2 regions of the Moritella sp. 28 genome follow, and region 2 is predicted to be linked to the other one. Evidence: predicted binding sites of a transcription regulator. Region 2 holds the regulator's gene; the other holds the start of a gene.

Region 1 (8,452 bases), 160 kb from region 2:
ATGTTATATTTGTGAACACTCTGCAAGAGGCCTTAACTTTATTATTGTTGAATTCACATCAATAACCGTTGAATTCACATAGCAAATGAATAGGTTAAGGTTACATATAACAAGGATGTCCACCATAGGTGGCATAAACTAAGAGGAATGAGTCGTGTTAGAAGCTTATCGTAAACATGTCGAAGAACGTGCCGCTGATGGGGTTGTACCTAAACCTCTTGATGCTGAACAAGTTGCTGCTCTAGTTGAATTGGTGAAAAGCCCAATTGCTGGCGAAGAAGAAGTTATTTTAGATCTTTTAACCAATCGCGTACCACCAGGTGTGGATGAAGCTGCTTATGTAAAAGCAGGATTTTTAACTGCGATTGTTAAAGGCGAAGCGACATCACCGATCTTATCTGCAGAACGTGCTACTGAACTACTTGGCACGATGCAAGGTGGTTACAACATCGAAACATTGGTTGAATTACTCGATGTTGATGCGCTGGCTCCGATTGCTGCTGAAGCTTTATCACACACGCTATTAATGTTCGATGCTTTCTATACTGTTGAAGAAAAAGCAAAAGCGGGTAATAAATTCGCACAACAAGTATTACAGTCTTGGGCTGATGCAGAATGGTTCTTAAGCAAACCTGAAGTAGCTGAAAAATTAACAGTTACTGTATTTAAAGTACCTGGCGAAACGAATACAGATGACTTATCACCTGCACCAGATGCATGGTCTCGCCCAGATATCCCACTACACGCACTTGCTATGCTTAAGAATGAGCGTGAAGGTGTTGCTGCAAATCCATTACAAGCAATTGAAGAACTAAAAGAAAAAGGTCATCAAGTTGCTTACGTTGGTGACGTTGTTGGTACTGGTTCTTCACGCAAATCAGCAACTAACTCTGTGTTATGGTGCATGGGGGATGATATCCCATTCGTACCGAACAAACGTGGTGGTGGTATTTGTATTGGTTCTAAAATTGCGCCTATTTTCTTCAACACCATGGAAGATTCTGGAGCGTTGCCATTAGAGTTTGATGTAACTAGCTTAAATACTGGTGACGTTATCGATATCTTCCCATACGAAGGTGTTGTTAAAGCGAACGAAACTGGCGCGACTATCACTGAATTTAAAATCAAAACAGATGTGATTCTTGACGAAGTACGTGCTGGTGGCCGTATCCCACTTATTATTGGTCGTGGTTTGACTGCACGTGCACGTACTGCACTAGGTCTAGAAGATTCAACGGTATTCCGTTTACCTGAAGATGTTGCCGCTTCAAGCAAGGGCTATACTTTAGCACAGAAAATGGTTGGTAAAGCATGTGGGGTTGCAGGCGTACGTCCTAACCAATATTGCGAACCAAAAATGACAACTGTTGGTTCTCAAGATACTACGGGTCCGATGACACGTGATGAGCTAAAAGATTTAGCCTGTCTTGGTTTCTCTGCTGATTTAGTGATGCAGTCTTTCTGTCATACAGCTGCTTATCCGAAACCTGTAGATGTGCAAACGCATCATACACTACCTGATTTTATTCGTAATCGTGCGGGTGTTTCTTTACGTCCAGGTGATGGTGTTATTCACTCATGGTTAAACCGTATGTTATTACCAGATACAGTTGGTACTGGTGGTGATTCACATACACGTTTCCCATTAGGTATTTCTTTCCCTGCTGGTTCTGGTCTTGTTGCATTTGCAGCAGCAACTGGTGTTATGCCATTGGATATGCCTGAATCTATTTTAGTACGCTTTAAAGGTGAACTACAACCTGGTATCACACTACGTGACCTAGTTAATGCTATCCCTTACTATGCGATTCAACAAGGGCTACTGACTGTTGAGAAAGCGGGTAAAATCAATGCGTTCTCTGGTCGTGTACTTGAAATTGAAGGTCTACCAGAGCTGAAAGTTGAGCAAGCATTCGAATTATCAGATGCATCAGCAGAGCGTTCTGCTGCAGGTTGTTCAATCAAGCTTAATGAAGCGCCAATCATTGAATATCTAGAGTCTAACATCGTGATGTTAAACTGGATGATTGCTGAAGGTTACGGCGATCCGAAGACGATTGCTCGCCGTGTAGCTGAAATGAAAGCATGGATCGCAGATCCACAATTACTTGAAGCTGACGCGGATGCAGAATACGCTGAGATCATCGAAATCGATCTAGCTGACGTTAAAGAGCCTATCCTAGCTTGTCCAAACGACCCTGATGACGTTAAATTATTAACAGATGTTGCTGGTGTTGAAATTGACGAAGTATTTGTTGGTTCATGTATGACTAACATCGGTCACTTCCGTGCAGCTGGTAAACTACTTGAGAAATTCAGTGGTACTTTACCAACACGTATGTGGGTAACACCACCAACGCGTATGGATGCCGCACAATTAAGTGATGAAGGTTACTACTCAATCTTCGGTAAAGCGGGCGCTCGTACAGAAATGCCTGGTTGTTCACTGTGTATGGGTAACCAAGCACGTGTAGGCGATAATACGACGGTTGTTTCTACTTCAACACGTAACTTCCCGAACCGTTTAGGTAATGGCGCTAACGTTTACCTCAGTTCTGCTGAAGTTGCTGCAGTAGCGGCGATTAAAGGTAAGATCCCAACAGTTGCTGAGTACATGGAACTGGCTTCTGAAATTGATGCAACAGCAGCGGATACATACCGTTACTTAAACTTCGATCAAATTGCTTCTTACATTGAGAAAGCGAACGAAGTGATTGTTCAAGAAGCAGTATAATTAACGCGTACCATCCTGGATGCTGAACTGTTAATTAAACAGAAATAGATAAAATAATAATGAAACGGCTCCCTCGATAGGGAGCCGTTTTTGTTTCGGTTGTTTTTTGTTACACTCCAGCGCTGAACAGCTATTATATTTATTAACTAATAAGAAGCAGGCATAACCGTGGATTTTGAATTTCGAAAAGATACCCTTACAGATACATACCGCGTCATCATATCAATGGAACAGACGGCATTAGGTAGTTGGATCCAAGGCACTTTAGGTACGGATAAGGCCACTATTGCGTTGATTCAAGCGGAAGTTGATTTATTAAAAGCACGTAAAAAACAAGAGTACCGTTTAGTTGGTGATGAGATGACATTAACCATGACGCAAGAAGATGTCTGTGCTTGTATGAATTCGGAGTTAATTGATACTGGCGAAGAGCTAGATGACGATATGAATTTTTATGATGCGGAAACTGTAGCAGTTTGTGGCTTGGAGGATTTTGAGATCATACTCCAAGCCTGGTTAGAATTCTTTAGTCAGCGTTAATCCCACTCTTCCGATGTGTAGCTAAATGTTGGTAATGACCATTTCTGATAAATAGCACATAGGCGCAGTGATACACCGAGGCAGAAGGCCACAATAAGATTGATATTGTGGTCAATACCAAACGTTTCTAAGCCCAGATAAAGTACCGCGACTAATAATGAGATACCCGCGTAGATCTCTTTACAGAATACCACCGGGGTACGATTACAGAGTAGATCGCGTATTACCCCGCCACAAATACCCGTTATCATACCCGCCATAATAATCACGGTTGGGTGATAACCGAGTTTCATCGCTACATTACAACCAATAATGGTAAATGCTATCAAGCCTACCGCATCAAGTACTAAGAATAAACGGCGTAAATGATTCATGTGCTTAGCTATCAGAATAGTAAACAAACCTGCGCATATGGTGATATAGACATAGTGGGGGTGTTGGGTCCAAGATATTGGAAAATTACCCAATAACAGATCACGGACTGTACCACCACCAAGCGCAGTAACAAACGCGATCACAGCCACGCCGAAGATGTCCATATTACGGCGACCCGCCATCAATGCACCCGACATCGCTTCGGCAGTTATCGCGATTAAATAGATATAAGTTAGCATTATTGCGAACCCTTTAAGTTAACGAAATTTGGGGGAGGTATCCATTTAAAATATGCTTAGCTCCTTACAAGTTGGCGATCCTATACATAAACATTTTTATGGTCAACCTAAACTGAATTTGAGGTCAGGATTTTACTTCGACTTAGATTGTAAACTCTGTAATGCGGGATTAAATTTGTTGTAACACTTACAAAGGTTACACAAATAGGTTAGACTTCTGGATGGCTAATGTATTACTTAAGGATGGGAATAATGCCGATTAGAATTAAAGACGGGCTTCCGGCTGCGGAAATATTAGGTAATGAAAATATTTTTGTGATGCTAGAGTCACGAGCAACCAAGCAAGAAATTAGACCGCTGCAGGTTGTTGTTCTTAACCTTATGCCGAAGAAAATTGAGACTGAAAATCAAATTCTACGGTTATTATCAAATACGCCACTGCAAGTAAATGTAGAGTTATTGCGGATTGATTATCGTGCCTCTAAGAATACCCCCCAGGAACATATTGATGAGTTCTATCACGATTTTGAACGTATTCGTCATAATAATTACGATGGTTTGATCATCACAGGTGCGCCATTAGGCTTAGTTGGTCATGATGAAGTCGTGTATTGGCCACAAATCGAAGAGATCATTAACTGGTCGAAAACTCACGTGGTATCCACCCTGTTCTTATGCTGGGCTGCACAAGCGGCATTAAAAGTCTTGCATGGCATTGATAAAAAAGTCCATGAGAATAAATTTTCTGGTGTCTATCCACAGCAAACGTTCCACCGTCATAATCCATTAGTGCGCGGGTTTGATGATGAATTTTCCGTGCCGATGTCGCGTTATGCCAACTTTTCTGAAGAGATGTTTGCAGGTACAGATCTAAATATCTTAGCGGCGAATGATGAAACGGGTGTGTATTTAGCTGCATCCAAAGATTTCCGTCAGGTATTTGTAACGGGTCATCCAGAATACAGTGCAGATACTTTACACCAAGAATATATGCGTGATATTGCCGAAGGCGTTGAAGCCGGAATACCGGCGAATTACTATGAAGGTAATGATGCTGAAAATGCTCCTCGTGTTACTTGGCGTAGTCATGGTAATCTGCTCTATAGCAACTGGTTAAACTATTATGTTTATCAACAAACGCCATATGACTTAAATGATCTATAAATGCAATGATCTATAGACGTTAGAGATGTATCAAATAATAAGACTCAGGACTGGGTCTGCAGTAAATTAAACGAGGGATCTTGTGGCTACTATAAAAAATAAACAGCAACTGGAACAGCAATTAAAAAAACGTATCATGCTCATCGATGGCGGCATGGGGACGATGATCCAAGACTATAAATTAGAAGAAATAGATTATCGTGGTGAACGCTTTGCTGACTGGCATTGCGACGTCAAAGGTAACAATGATTTATTGGTATTAAGTAAGCCACAGCTCATTGCTGACATTCATAAAGAGTACCTCGATGCGGGTGCCGATATTCTTGAAACCAATACGTTTAATGCCACTACTATCGCGATGGCTGATTATGATATGGAATCATTATCGGCAGAGATTAACCGCGAAGCAGCACGTATCGCACGTCAAGTTGCCGATGATAAAACTGCAGAAAACCCTGACCGTCCACGTTTTGTTGCTGGTGTATTAGGGCCAACAAACCGTACTTGTTCTATTTCTCCTGATGTAAATGATCCCGCTTTCCGTAATACTTCATTTGACCTCATGGTTGAAGCCTATATCGAATCAACCAAAGCCTTAATCGAAGGCGGTTCAGATATGATTCTTATCGAAACTATTTTTGATACCTTGAATGCCAAAGCAGCTGTATTTGCGGTGAAAACAGTATACGAAGAACTCGGTTACGAATTGCCGATTATGATCTCTGGCACTATTACAGATGCCTCGGGTCGTACACTGACGGGTCAAACGACAGAAGCATTTTATAATTCATTACGCCATGCAGAGCCGATCACTTTTGGTCTTAACTGTGCATTAGGGCCTGATGAGCTACGTCAATACGTTGATGAACTCTCACGCATTTCAGAAAGCTATGTAACAGCCCATCCGAATGCGGGTTTACCAAATGCGTTCGGTGAATATGATTTGAGCCCTGAAGACATGGCTGTACACATTAAGGAATGGGCTGAAGCCGGTTTCTTAAATATGGTTGGCGGTTGTTGTGGTACCACACCAGAACACATTAAAGCTATGGCTGATGCTGTTGAAGGTGTTAAGCCGCGTCAATTACCTGAAATCGAAGTCGCTTGTCGTCTTAGTGGTCTAGAGCCATTAATTATTACCAAAGACAGCCTGTTTATTAACGTCGGTGAACGTACCAACGTAACAGGGTCGGCACGTTTTAAGCGGCTGATTAAAGAAGAAAATTATGACGAAGCACTACATGTTGCCCAGCAGCAAGTAGAAGCAGGTGCACAGATTATCGACATCAATATGGATGAAGGTATGCTGGATTCGTTGCACTGTATGGAGCGTTTTTTAAATCTTGTTGCTTCAGAACCTGAAATTTCGAAAGTACCAATCATGGTTGATTCATCTAAGTGGGAGATTCTCGAAGCTGGTCTGAAGTGCGTTCAGGGTAAAGCTATTGTTAACTCGATTTCACTGAAAGAGGGCGAAGAAAATTTCCGTCGCCAAGCGACATTGATTCGTCGTTATGGCGCAGCAATGATCGTGATGGCCTTTGATGAAGATGGTCAGGCGGATACCCAAGAGCGTAAGTTTGAGATTTGTAAGCGCTCTTACAACATCTTGGTTCATGAGTTAGATTATCCACCAGAAGATATTATCTTTGATCCAAATATTTTTGCTGTTGCAACGGGTATTGAAGAACATAATAACTATGCGGTTGACTTCATCGAAGCCGTTAAAGACATTAAACGTGAGTTACCCCATGCCATGATTTCTGGTGGTGTTTCTAACGTATCTTTCTCGTTCCGTGGTAACAACCCGTTACGTGAAGCTATCCATGCGGTGTTCTTGTATTACTGTATTCGTGAAGGTATGGATATGGGGATTGTGAATGCGGGGCAATTAGCTATTTATGATGACCTGCCAAAAGAACTGCTCGATGCGGTCGAAGATGTGATCCTTAACCGCAATGATAATGCAACGGAAGCGCTACTCGATATTGCAGATAAGTACCGTGATTCCGGTGTTGAAGTGGAAGCTGAAACACAGGAGTGGCGTAGCTTTGATGTTAAGAAACGTTTAGAGCATGCATTGATTAAAGGTATCACTGAATTTATTGATGAAGATACTGAAGAAGCACGTCAGCAAGCGACACTGCCGATCGAAGTAATCGAAGGTCCGTTAATGGATGGCATGAATGCAGTTGGCGACTTATTTGGTGCTGGTAAAATGTTCTTACCTCAGGTGGTCAAATCTGCGCGGGTAATGAAACGTGCAGTGGCTTACTTAAACCCTTTCATTGAAGCATCAAAACAGAAAGGTTCTTCAAACGGTAAAGTATTATTGGCCACGGTAAAAGGTGATGTGCATGATATCGGTAAAAATATTGTAGGGGTTGTACTGCAGTGTAATAACTATGAAATTGTCGATATGGGCGTCATGGTATCTTGTGATGATATTTTGAAAAAAGCAGTGGATGAAAACTGCGACATCATTGGTTTATCAGGACTGATTACGCCGTCACTAGATGAAATGGTACACGTTGCTAAAGAATGTAAACGTAAAGGGTTAAAACTACCAATTCTGATTGGTGGCGCGACAACATCGAAAGCCCATACCGCGGTTAAGATTGAGCAAAATTATGACGAACCAGTTATCTATGTTTCTAATGCATCACGCGCAGTTGGTGTGGTTTCGGCGTTATTGTCAGAAACCAAAAAACCTGAACTCGTCGCTAGGATGGCGAAAGAGTACGACACTGCCCGTGAACAACATGCCCGTAAACGACCACGCAGTGCACCAGTTACACTTGATGTTGCACGTGCAAATAAAGCACCAATTGATTGGGTTAACTATACGCCGCCAGAACCAAAAACATTAGGTGTGCAGAAATATATTAGTTACTCGATTGCGGAATTGCGGAAATACATTGATTGGACACCGTTCTTCATGACTTGGACTCTGGCGGGTAAATATCCACGTATTCTTACGGATGAAGTTGTGGGTGAAGAAGCGACGCGTTTATTCAATGATGCTAACGACATGCTTGACCGTTTAGAAGAAGGTGGTGCAGGGCTTGAAGGCGTGCCTGACGATTATAAAATTGCTGTTAACGGTGTGATTGGTCTATTCCCTGCGAATACCGTAAATGACGATACCATTGAAGTGTATACCGATGAAACGCGATCACAGGTATTAACCAAACTTGAGCATCTACGTCAGCAAACTAAAAAGAAACCTGGTCAATATAATAATTGTTTAGCGGACTTCGTAGCACCTAAAGATTCTGGTAAATTCGATTATGTGGGTGCATTTGCAGTAACGGGCGGTATCGGTGAAGATGACGTTGCGAATTACTTCAAAGGTATTGAAGATGATTACAACGCTATTCTCGTTCAATCTGTGTGTGAC
Region 2 (8,452 bases):
TAATTGCACGTTGTCAGATCCCTGTATTTCATGACGATCAGCACGGTACTGCAATCGTAACCGCTGCAGGTATGATTAATGCGCTAGATATTCAAGGTAAAGACATCACTGAAGCGGCGATTGTTTGTATGGGCGCTGGTGCTGCTGCAATTGCATGTATGGAATTATTAATTTCATGTGGCGCACAACGTGAAAAAATCTACATGTTAGATCGTAAAGGCGTGATCCACACACGTCGTGATGACATTAACGAGTATAAGCAACGTTTTGCTAATAATACTGATAAGCGTACATTGCAAGATGCAATTAACGGTGCTGACGTATTTGTTGGTGTTTCAGGTCCAAATGTATTGTCTGCTGACGATGTCAAATTAATGGCCGATAATCCAATTATTTTTGCATGTTCGAATCCTGATCCAGAAATTAAACCTGAATTGGCTCACGCGGCACGTCAAGATTTGATCATGGCAACGGGTCGTTCTGATTATCCAAATCAGGTGAATAACGTACTGTGCTTCCCGTTTATCTTCCGTGGAGCATTAGATGCGCGAGCGAGTGTGATTAATGAAGCAATGAAAGTCGCGGCTGTACATGCAATTCGTGAAATTGCGAAAGAAGAAGTGCCACAGTCAGTATTAGCTGCGTCTGGTGCGACATCGTTAGAGTTTGGTAAAGAGTACATTATTCCAAAGCCAATGGATCCTCGTTTATTACCACGTGTTGCACGTGCTGTTGCATTAGCGGCAGTTGAAACGGGTGTATCGCGTATCGATTTACCAGAGAATTACATGCTGTAACTATGTAATAGCTTTATTCAGCACGGATATTCCGTGCTGTTATTCTTAAGCGTAACAGGTTAGTCAAGCTTGTTGTGTTAGTTGCACATATCAATTACATCTGTATTTATAGAATATCCTCCTAATAACAATTCTCTTCAAACCTATGTCATAGCCACGTCAATATTATTTTTATACGTTATTATTTTTTATTTTAAAGTTATAAGCGAATGTAAGTCGGTGTTTCTCTTGTAGATAATAAAAGTGTAAAATTCTAAATGTCTTGTTATATATTGAATTATGGAGAGTTTTTTGAATAAATTAATCAAAAGTTTAGTTTTTTGTTTTCCAATGTTATTAACCGCATGCGGTTCAGATGAGTCAACCACTGTAGACAGTGGTACTCACTCAAGTTCAAACAATGGAACTACCACTGTAGACAATGGTACTCACTCAAGTTCAAACAATGGGACTATTTCAATTTCAGATAAAACAATAACGTTGAATCAGGGGGAGCGTTATAGTGGAGACCTCAATACGACAGAGACAAAAGATTTTAAATGGTCGATAACAAATCAGAGCATACATGGCTTGGCGACGCTAACACCATCAGGAAGATTAGCGTATGCGCCGAAATCTGACTTTTTTGGGACTGATACGATAACGGTATCGGTATCGGTTACCGATGATGTAAACCCCGTTACTGCGATTATTACTTTTGAGGTGATACAAAAAGAAAAGACGTTTATTTCAATTTCAGATAAAACAATAACGTTGAATCAGGGGGAGCGTTATAGTGGAGACCTCAATACGACAGAGACAAAAGATTTTAAATGGTCGATAACAAATCAGAGCATACATGGCTTGGCGACGCTAACACCATCAGGAAGATTAGCGTATGCGCCGAAATCTGACTTTTTTGGGACTGATACGATAACGGTATCGGTATCGGTTACCGATGATGTAAACCCCGTTACTGCGATTATTACTTTTGAGGTGATACAAAAAGAAAAGACGTTTATTTCAATTTCAGATAAAACAATAACGTTGAATCAGGGGGAGCGTTATAGTGGAGACCTCAATACGACAGAGACAAAAGATTTTAAATGGTCGATAACAAATCAGAGCATACATGGCTTGGCGACGTTAACACCATCAGGAAGATTAGCGTATGCGCCGAAATCTGACTTTTTTGGGACTGATACGATAACGGTATCGGTTACCGATGATGTAAACCCCGTTACTGCGATTATTACTTTTGAGGTGATACAAAAAGAAAAGACGTTTATTTCAATCTCAGATAAAACAATAACGTTGAATCAGGGAGAAAGCTATACTGCCAATCTGAATCTGGCAGGTATAAAAAACCTTAAATGGTCGATAACAAATCCGAGCATACACGGCACGGCGAGTTTAACACCATCAGGAAGATTAACGTATGCGCCAGCAGGTTATTTTCATGGCCGTGATGAGGTAACGGTATCGGTTACCGATGATGTTAATCGCGATACAGCAACGTTTACATTTGTGGTTAATCAAAGACACAATACAGCACCTGTAATAGAAGGGAATACGGAATTTTCATCTTCCGGTCAAACAATTAATAATCAAATAAAGGCAACAGATAAAGAGGGCGATAAATTAAATTTCTCTATTGAAAACACTTTCGATAAGCCTAGTTATATTGAATTTTCAATAGATCCAAGTGGTCAATTTACATATAAAAACACTCTGAATTACTCTAAAGCAATCACTCTTCCAATCGTTGTTTCTGACGGTATGAGCTCTACAAAAACCAATATAACCTTCATGACGCAAATCGCTGATGAGCAATCGCAATCTGATCCTTTATATGCCCAACAATGGCATTTAAATAATACAGGAGAAGATGCATTATCGTCTGGTACCCCTCATCGAGATATTAATATTGGTCTTTTACATCAACAAGGTGTCACCGGAGACGGTGTCAACGTCGCTGTTGTAGATTCAGGGTTAGATATTGGTCATGAAGATCTTAAAGACAATATACTGACTGGTAAATCATGGAATTTTTTAACTAAAAATAATGACCCCACCTCTGAACCAGATAAAAAAGGGCGTGGTGATCATGGTACATCCGCTGCGGGTCTTATTGCTGAAACGGGATTTAATGGTATCGGTGGACGAGGTGTCGCTCCTTCAGCAAAGCTATTTGGTCTGAACTGGACTAAGGTACAAACTCAAAAAAGTTGGATTGAGAGTCATGGAGGCTCACGGTCTCTAGATGCATTAGTGATAAACCAAAGCTATGGTCATTATTGGGGGGAATTAAGGTCTTCCAACACAATACCTTTTCGTGCGAGAGAGGCTCTCCTTAAAAGCGCCACTAAAAAAAATAATGATGGATGTGGTGTTTTACTTATAAAAGCTGCAGGAAATTCATTTAAAAGTGTTTATACCCGTGATTTTAAATTCATAAATTATAGTGAATATGCAGCAGATAAATCTAAACCTGAATTAACAGCGAATAATGCGGGTGTAAGTGTCAATAACTCGAGTTTTTATAACACTCTAATTTCAGGGATACAGAATGATCCATTACATCCTTTATATCCTTATTCATCTGTAGGCGCTGCGGTATTTGCATCGGCATCAGTCGGTGAGGTTACGACAGACACAACTGGTTGTGAAAACGGTTATCCATCTATTAAGGAAAACTGCAATTACACAGGATCATTCGGTGGTACATCTGGAGCCGCACCCGTTGCGTCAGGCGTAGCGGCATTAATATTTGGCGTTAATACTGAGCTGACTTGGCGAGATGTACGCTATATTATGGCTAAGACTGCAAAGAAAATTGATAAGGACTTTACACCTATAACAATTACGAATGAAGGCGAAGATACTAAGTTCGTAGCAGAGCCTGGTTGGGTAACAAATAAGGCTGGCTATCACTTTCATAACTGGTACGGATTTGGCTTACTTGATGCTACTGCGGCAGTTCAAATGGCAGCAAATAATTATACCTTATTACCTGAATTAAAAGAGACTGCTTTTGTTAATCCAAACGACCTGTCAAGCTCTACCATACCAGAAGGTAATAGTGGTGTTAAAAAGAAAGTATATATAGTACAACAGATGACGATTGAAGCAGTGCAATTAAAAGTAGGGATAAATCATGCGCGTAATAGCGATATAGCCATTGAGGTTATATCTCCATCCGGAACACATTCCATGATATTTACACCAAGAAGCCTAGTCACTGAGACTAATGCAAAATTCGATAATACGGTATTACTCAGTCATGCATTTTTCGGTGAAAGCTCGGAAGGTAATTGGACCATCAAAGTGACAGATACGAATAGAGGTGATTTCACCTACTACAAAGTTCTGCCTCAGATGGGTGGACTGGGGGACCGCATGTTTCATGACGAAGAAGCCCTTAATAACTGTACTGAACATGGAAAGCCAGATGAAACTAAGTGCATACAGAAAATCACACTAAGTAATAATATAGAAAATGGCGCACTTAATAATGTTGCTATTCGTATTTATGGCCACTAAGGGATATATGATGAGAATAAAATTAGCACACATGTTTATATTTACATTACTTTTATGTAGCTCATTATCTAATGCGAATATAATTACCTATAATAAAAACGAATTAACGCTTTCTACGGTACCGTCTCCGTCAAACATAAATGATAATATCGTCATTGAAAGTAGTGGCTTCAAATTTTCTCCGGTAAGTCCTACGTCATACACATTCTCTGAAGAGAATAGTGATATAGCGACTTTATACGCAGGGCAGGAAATGCAAGCATTGGACAATGGAGAATCAGGGATGTTAACAGGATCTATTTTGGTTGAAATGATAGACCCTGATACTGCGTTATCATTTGATAACGCAGACATCCTTACTGTGGGTGAGCGTTTCTTCATTATCACTTTTAATGAAAAAATCGATTTGCTCGAAAAATTAAAGCAGATTAAAGACATGAGTATTGTAAAAGATGCCGAAATCGAAGTGAACACTCATAGTTATTCACCACTATAATAACTTAATGTATCAACATTGAATTGTTGTACGACATATCACTACAATCCAGAATACCACCTCTTATATTTAGGTGGTATTCTTTTGCTATATGCATGTCCGATATTTTTATTGTCGTTTGGATGACTAATTTAACTTATTTGGCGTTTGCATTTCTAATCTTATACTTGTATAAAGACTCGCTATTTGCCCACATTTAAGGTTCCCATGTCTGAAGAATATGAAATTGAAGTTATCCCTGTTGTTGTCGCTGAAGAACCGATTGAATTATATAAGATCTTAAAAATCGAAAATTTAGTGACCTCGGGCAGTGAAGCGAAGAACTATATTGCAGACGGCTATGTGTATGTGAATGGTGAAGTTGAAACACGCAAACGTAAAAAGATCATGTTTGGCGATATCATTGGTTTTAATGGTGAAGCTTATCAAGTCATGTCTGCGGAAGAACTTGCAGAGTACGATATTACTGATGAAGAAGAATTTGTGGACCCTGCGGCTTTAGAGTCTGATTCTGTAGCAACATATATTACAGAAAACGATGTTACTGAAGACTATTTCACAGGAAACAATACTGTTGAGCAAGATGTTGCTGTTGAACCCGAATTTATTGCACCAACACCAGTTGCTAAGCCTGTTGTCGACAGCATCCCTGAAGGTATCTGGGAGCAGCCTGAAAAGAAGAAAAAGAAAAAATCTGAAGCTAAACAAGTGAAAGTAGCTGAACCGAAACCGGTTGAGAAAAAGAAAAAAGGCCGCGCGGCTCCTTTTAGTTTTTAGATTTCACTTTAAGGTATTAGCAACAATGCGAGCTAGATAGCGCATTGTATATAGGTTAAATCAAAACAGGCTCCTATAATTGGGGCCTGTTTTATAAAAGGTGGGCCTGTTTTATTTTCAGACGTTCTTTATTTAGCATTCGTTAGTTAGTGACTAATCATCTTGTTCTAAATAATCATCGATATTGATACCCAGCGCTAACATTTGTGCCCGAGCTTCTTCAGGGATACTGTCTGGTTTGTCTTTTGTTAAATCTTCATCGGCAGGTAATGGTTGACCTGTGTAAGCATGTAAAAATGCCTCACACAACAACTCACTGTTGGTTGCATGTCGTTGATTATTAATCTGACGGCGAGTTCTTTCATCTGTCAGTACTTTTAATACTTTCAAAGGAATTGAAACAGTAATTTTTTTAACCTGTTCACTCTTTTTCCCATGCTCTGCATAGGGGCTAATATACTCGCCGTTCCACTTCGTCATTTTTGACCTTTGCGTAAATTATTATTTATGAATAAGTAATAAGTCTACCTTTGAATTTGATTATTGGCAATCAGTATGTAAAGAGCTCTAGACGTCTATTGACCTGTTGTAGCCTAATAGTGTATGTTTTGAGTTACTGGAAATATATTAATTCGATATTAAGTTCGGGAGAACGCATGGACGCAATTAAGCGCAGTATTCATAAATTTGGTGGCAGTAGTTTAGCTGATGCTACCTGTTATCGTCGAGTATTGACGATAATTAGCCAACACACCAAAGCACGCGATCTTATTGTCGTTTCTGCAGCGGGCAAGACCACCAATCAATTATTAGAATTATTACAATTAGCCGAAGACGGTGATCAAGCTGCATCGGAACGTCTTATTGCGACATGCGAGTATCAAACTAAGTTAGTTACAGAACTATTAGAAGGTGCCTTATGCACACAACTCACTTCTGCATTGCAAGATGATATTCATACTATAGGCCATTTATTAGAAACTACCCTTGATGTGTATGCTAAAAACCAAATTTTAGCGCATGGTGAGGTGTGGTCCGCACGATTATTAGCAGCTTTACTGAGTCAAAGCGAACTACCAGCTAATGATTTAGATTCTCGCTTGTTTTTAACAACTGAATTAGCCGCGCAACCTGTGGTTGATGAAATGGTGTCTCGCCAAAAATTAGACTCGTGTTTAGCGACCCTGACTAATCGCGTTGTCGTGACCGGTTTTATTGCTGCAGATACACAACAGCGTACTGTGACATTGGGGCGAAATGGCTCTGATTATTCTGCGACCTTGTTAGCTGCATTAGTAGATGCTGATCAAACCACTATTTGGAGCGATGTTGCGGGGGTATTTAGTGCCGACCCACGTCGTGTAAAAGATGCTGAACTGCAAACTAAATTATCACTTTATGAAGCGGCTGAGCTCGCGCGTTTAGGCTCTCCCGTATTACATGCGCGTACATTACAACCTGTTGTCGAGAGTAAACAGCATGTGCAGTTACGTTGCAGTTATACCCCTGATGAGGGGTCAACTCAGATCCACCGTCGTTTACCAAAAGGTAAAGGGGCTAAAATTGTCACCTCGATTGATGATCTACATTTAGTGGATGTTGAGTTTAATCATGATGCAGATTACCAGCAACAATATAATCAGTTAATTGCATTGTTAGCACAGCAGCAACTCTCTCCTATCTGTATCAAACGCCGTCCGACGGATTATATGGTTAGATTTGGTTATACCGCTGAAATTGTTGAGTTTGCACTTACTGCATTAGCAACATATAAACAGCAGCAATCTAATGTAAAAGCCATTGAGCATGTGAGTGGTTTTTGTATGGTGGCGCTAGTGGGTTCTGGTGTAACCGATAATGCGTTGCAATCACATCAGTTTTATCAATTAATTTCAGAGCATAATCTGACATTTGTACAGACAGGTGAAAACCATTTAAGTATCTGTGCCGTTCTGCAGAAAGTGGTGTTAGAGCCGTTATTGAAAGAGTTACATACGGCGTTATTTAAGCAGCCAAGACGCATTGGTGTGGTGCTGTTTGGTAAAGGAAATATCGGTGCTGGTTGGCTATCTCTGTTTGCGGAGCAAATGCATAAAGTACCCGAACAACAAAATGTCGAACTGTGTTTATGCGGTGTATATGGCTCTCAGGGCGGGGTATTAGACTTCAATGGTCTGGATGCTGCGACGGTACTTGATGACTTCCAACCCGAATCGTTTGTATGGGAACAGTTATTATCTAATCTCGCATTGCACCCGTTTGATGAACTGGTGATTATCGATATTACCGCCAGTGAAGCTATCAGCTATTATTATCCTGAATTTGCCCAACACGGTTTCCATCTGATTTCAGCAAATAAATTCGCTGGCGCGGCGAGCAGTGAATTTTATAATCGGGTTAAGCAGAGCTTTAGTGATAATGAAAGCTATTGGTTATACAACGCCACGGTTGGCGCAGGGTTACCGATCCAATCATCTATGGATATGCTGCAACACAGTGGTGATCAAGTGACAGCTGTTAGCGGTATTTTCTCTGGTACCTTATCTTGGTTGTTTCAACAATATGATGGTAAAATTGCGTTCTCGGAATTAGTGGAACAAGCTTGGCATCAAGGGCTAACGGAACCTGACCCTCGTGAAGATTTATCGGGTAAGGACGTACAGCGCAAACTGCTTATTCTAAGCCGTGAAGCGGGCTATGAGATGGATCTTGGCGATATTAAACTCGAGTCATTGGTATCAGAAGATCTAATGGCATTTAAAGTGGACGAGTTTTTAGAACATTGCGAAGCACTCGATGACAAAATATTACATATGTTTAATAAAGCCAAAAAGCAGGGCTTAGTATTACGCTATGTCGC

The links. The regulator MetJ, encoded in region 2, represses methionine synthesis genes. The targets are predictions, from matches to a motif close to TAGACGTCTAGACGTCTA.
Region 1: metA (homoserine O-succinyltransferase) is a predicted target of MetJ. The motif match lies at 4,099-4,116, and genes of this name have one in related genera.

The regions. Positions count from the first base shown of each region.
Region 1 covers NZ_CP056121.1:298,874-307,325, forward strand. The annotation lists gene acnB (bifunctional aconitate hydratase 2/2-methylisocitrate dehydratase) at 155-2,734, shown strand; gene HWV02_RS01395 (YacL family protein) at 2,903-3,274, shown strand; gene HWV02_RS01400 (trimeric intracellular cation channel family protein) at 3,271-3,888, opposite strand; gene metA (homoserine O-succinyltransferase) at 4,141-5,052, shown strand; gene metH (methionine synthase) at 5,135-8,452, shown strand, end outside.
Region 2 covers NZ_CP056121.1:134,302-142,753, forward strand. The annotation lists gene HWV02_RS00595 (malic enzyme-like NAD(P)-binding protein) at 1-797, shown strand, start outside; gene HWV02_RS00600 (Ig-like domain-containing protein) at 1,089-4,319, shown strand; gene HWV02_RS00605 (hypothetical protein) at 4,327-4,815, shown strand; gene HWV02_RS00610 (RNA-binding S4 domain-containing protein) at 5,023-5,592, shown strand; gene metJ (met regulon transcriptional regulator MetJ) at 5,746-6,072, opposite strand; gene HWV02_RS00620 (bifunctional aspartate kinase/homoserine dehydrogenase II) at 6,249-8,452, shown strand, end outside.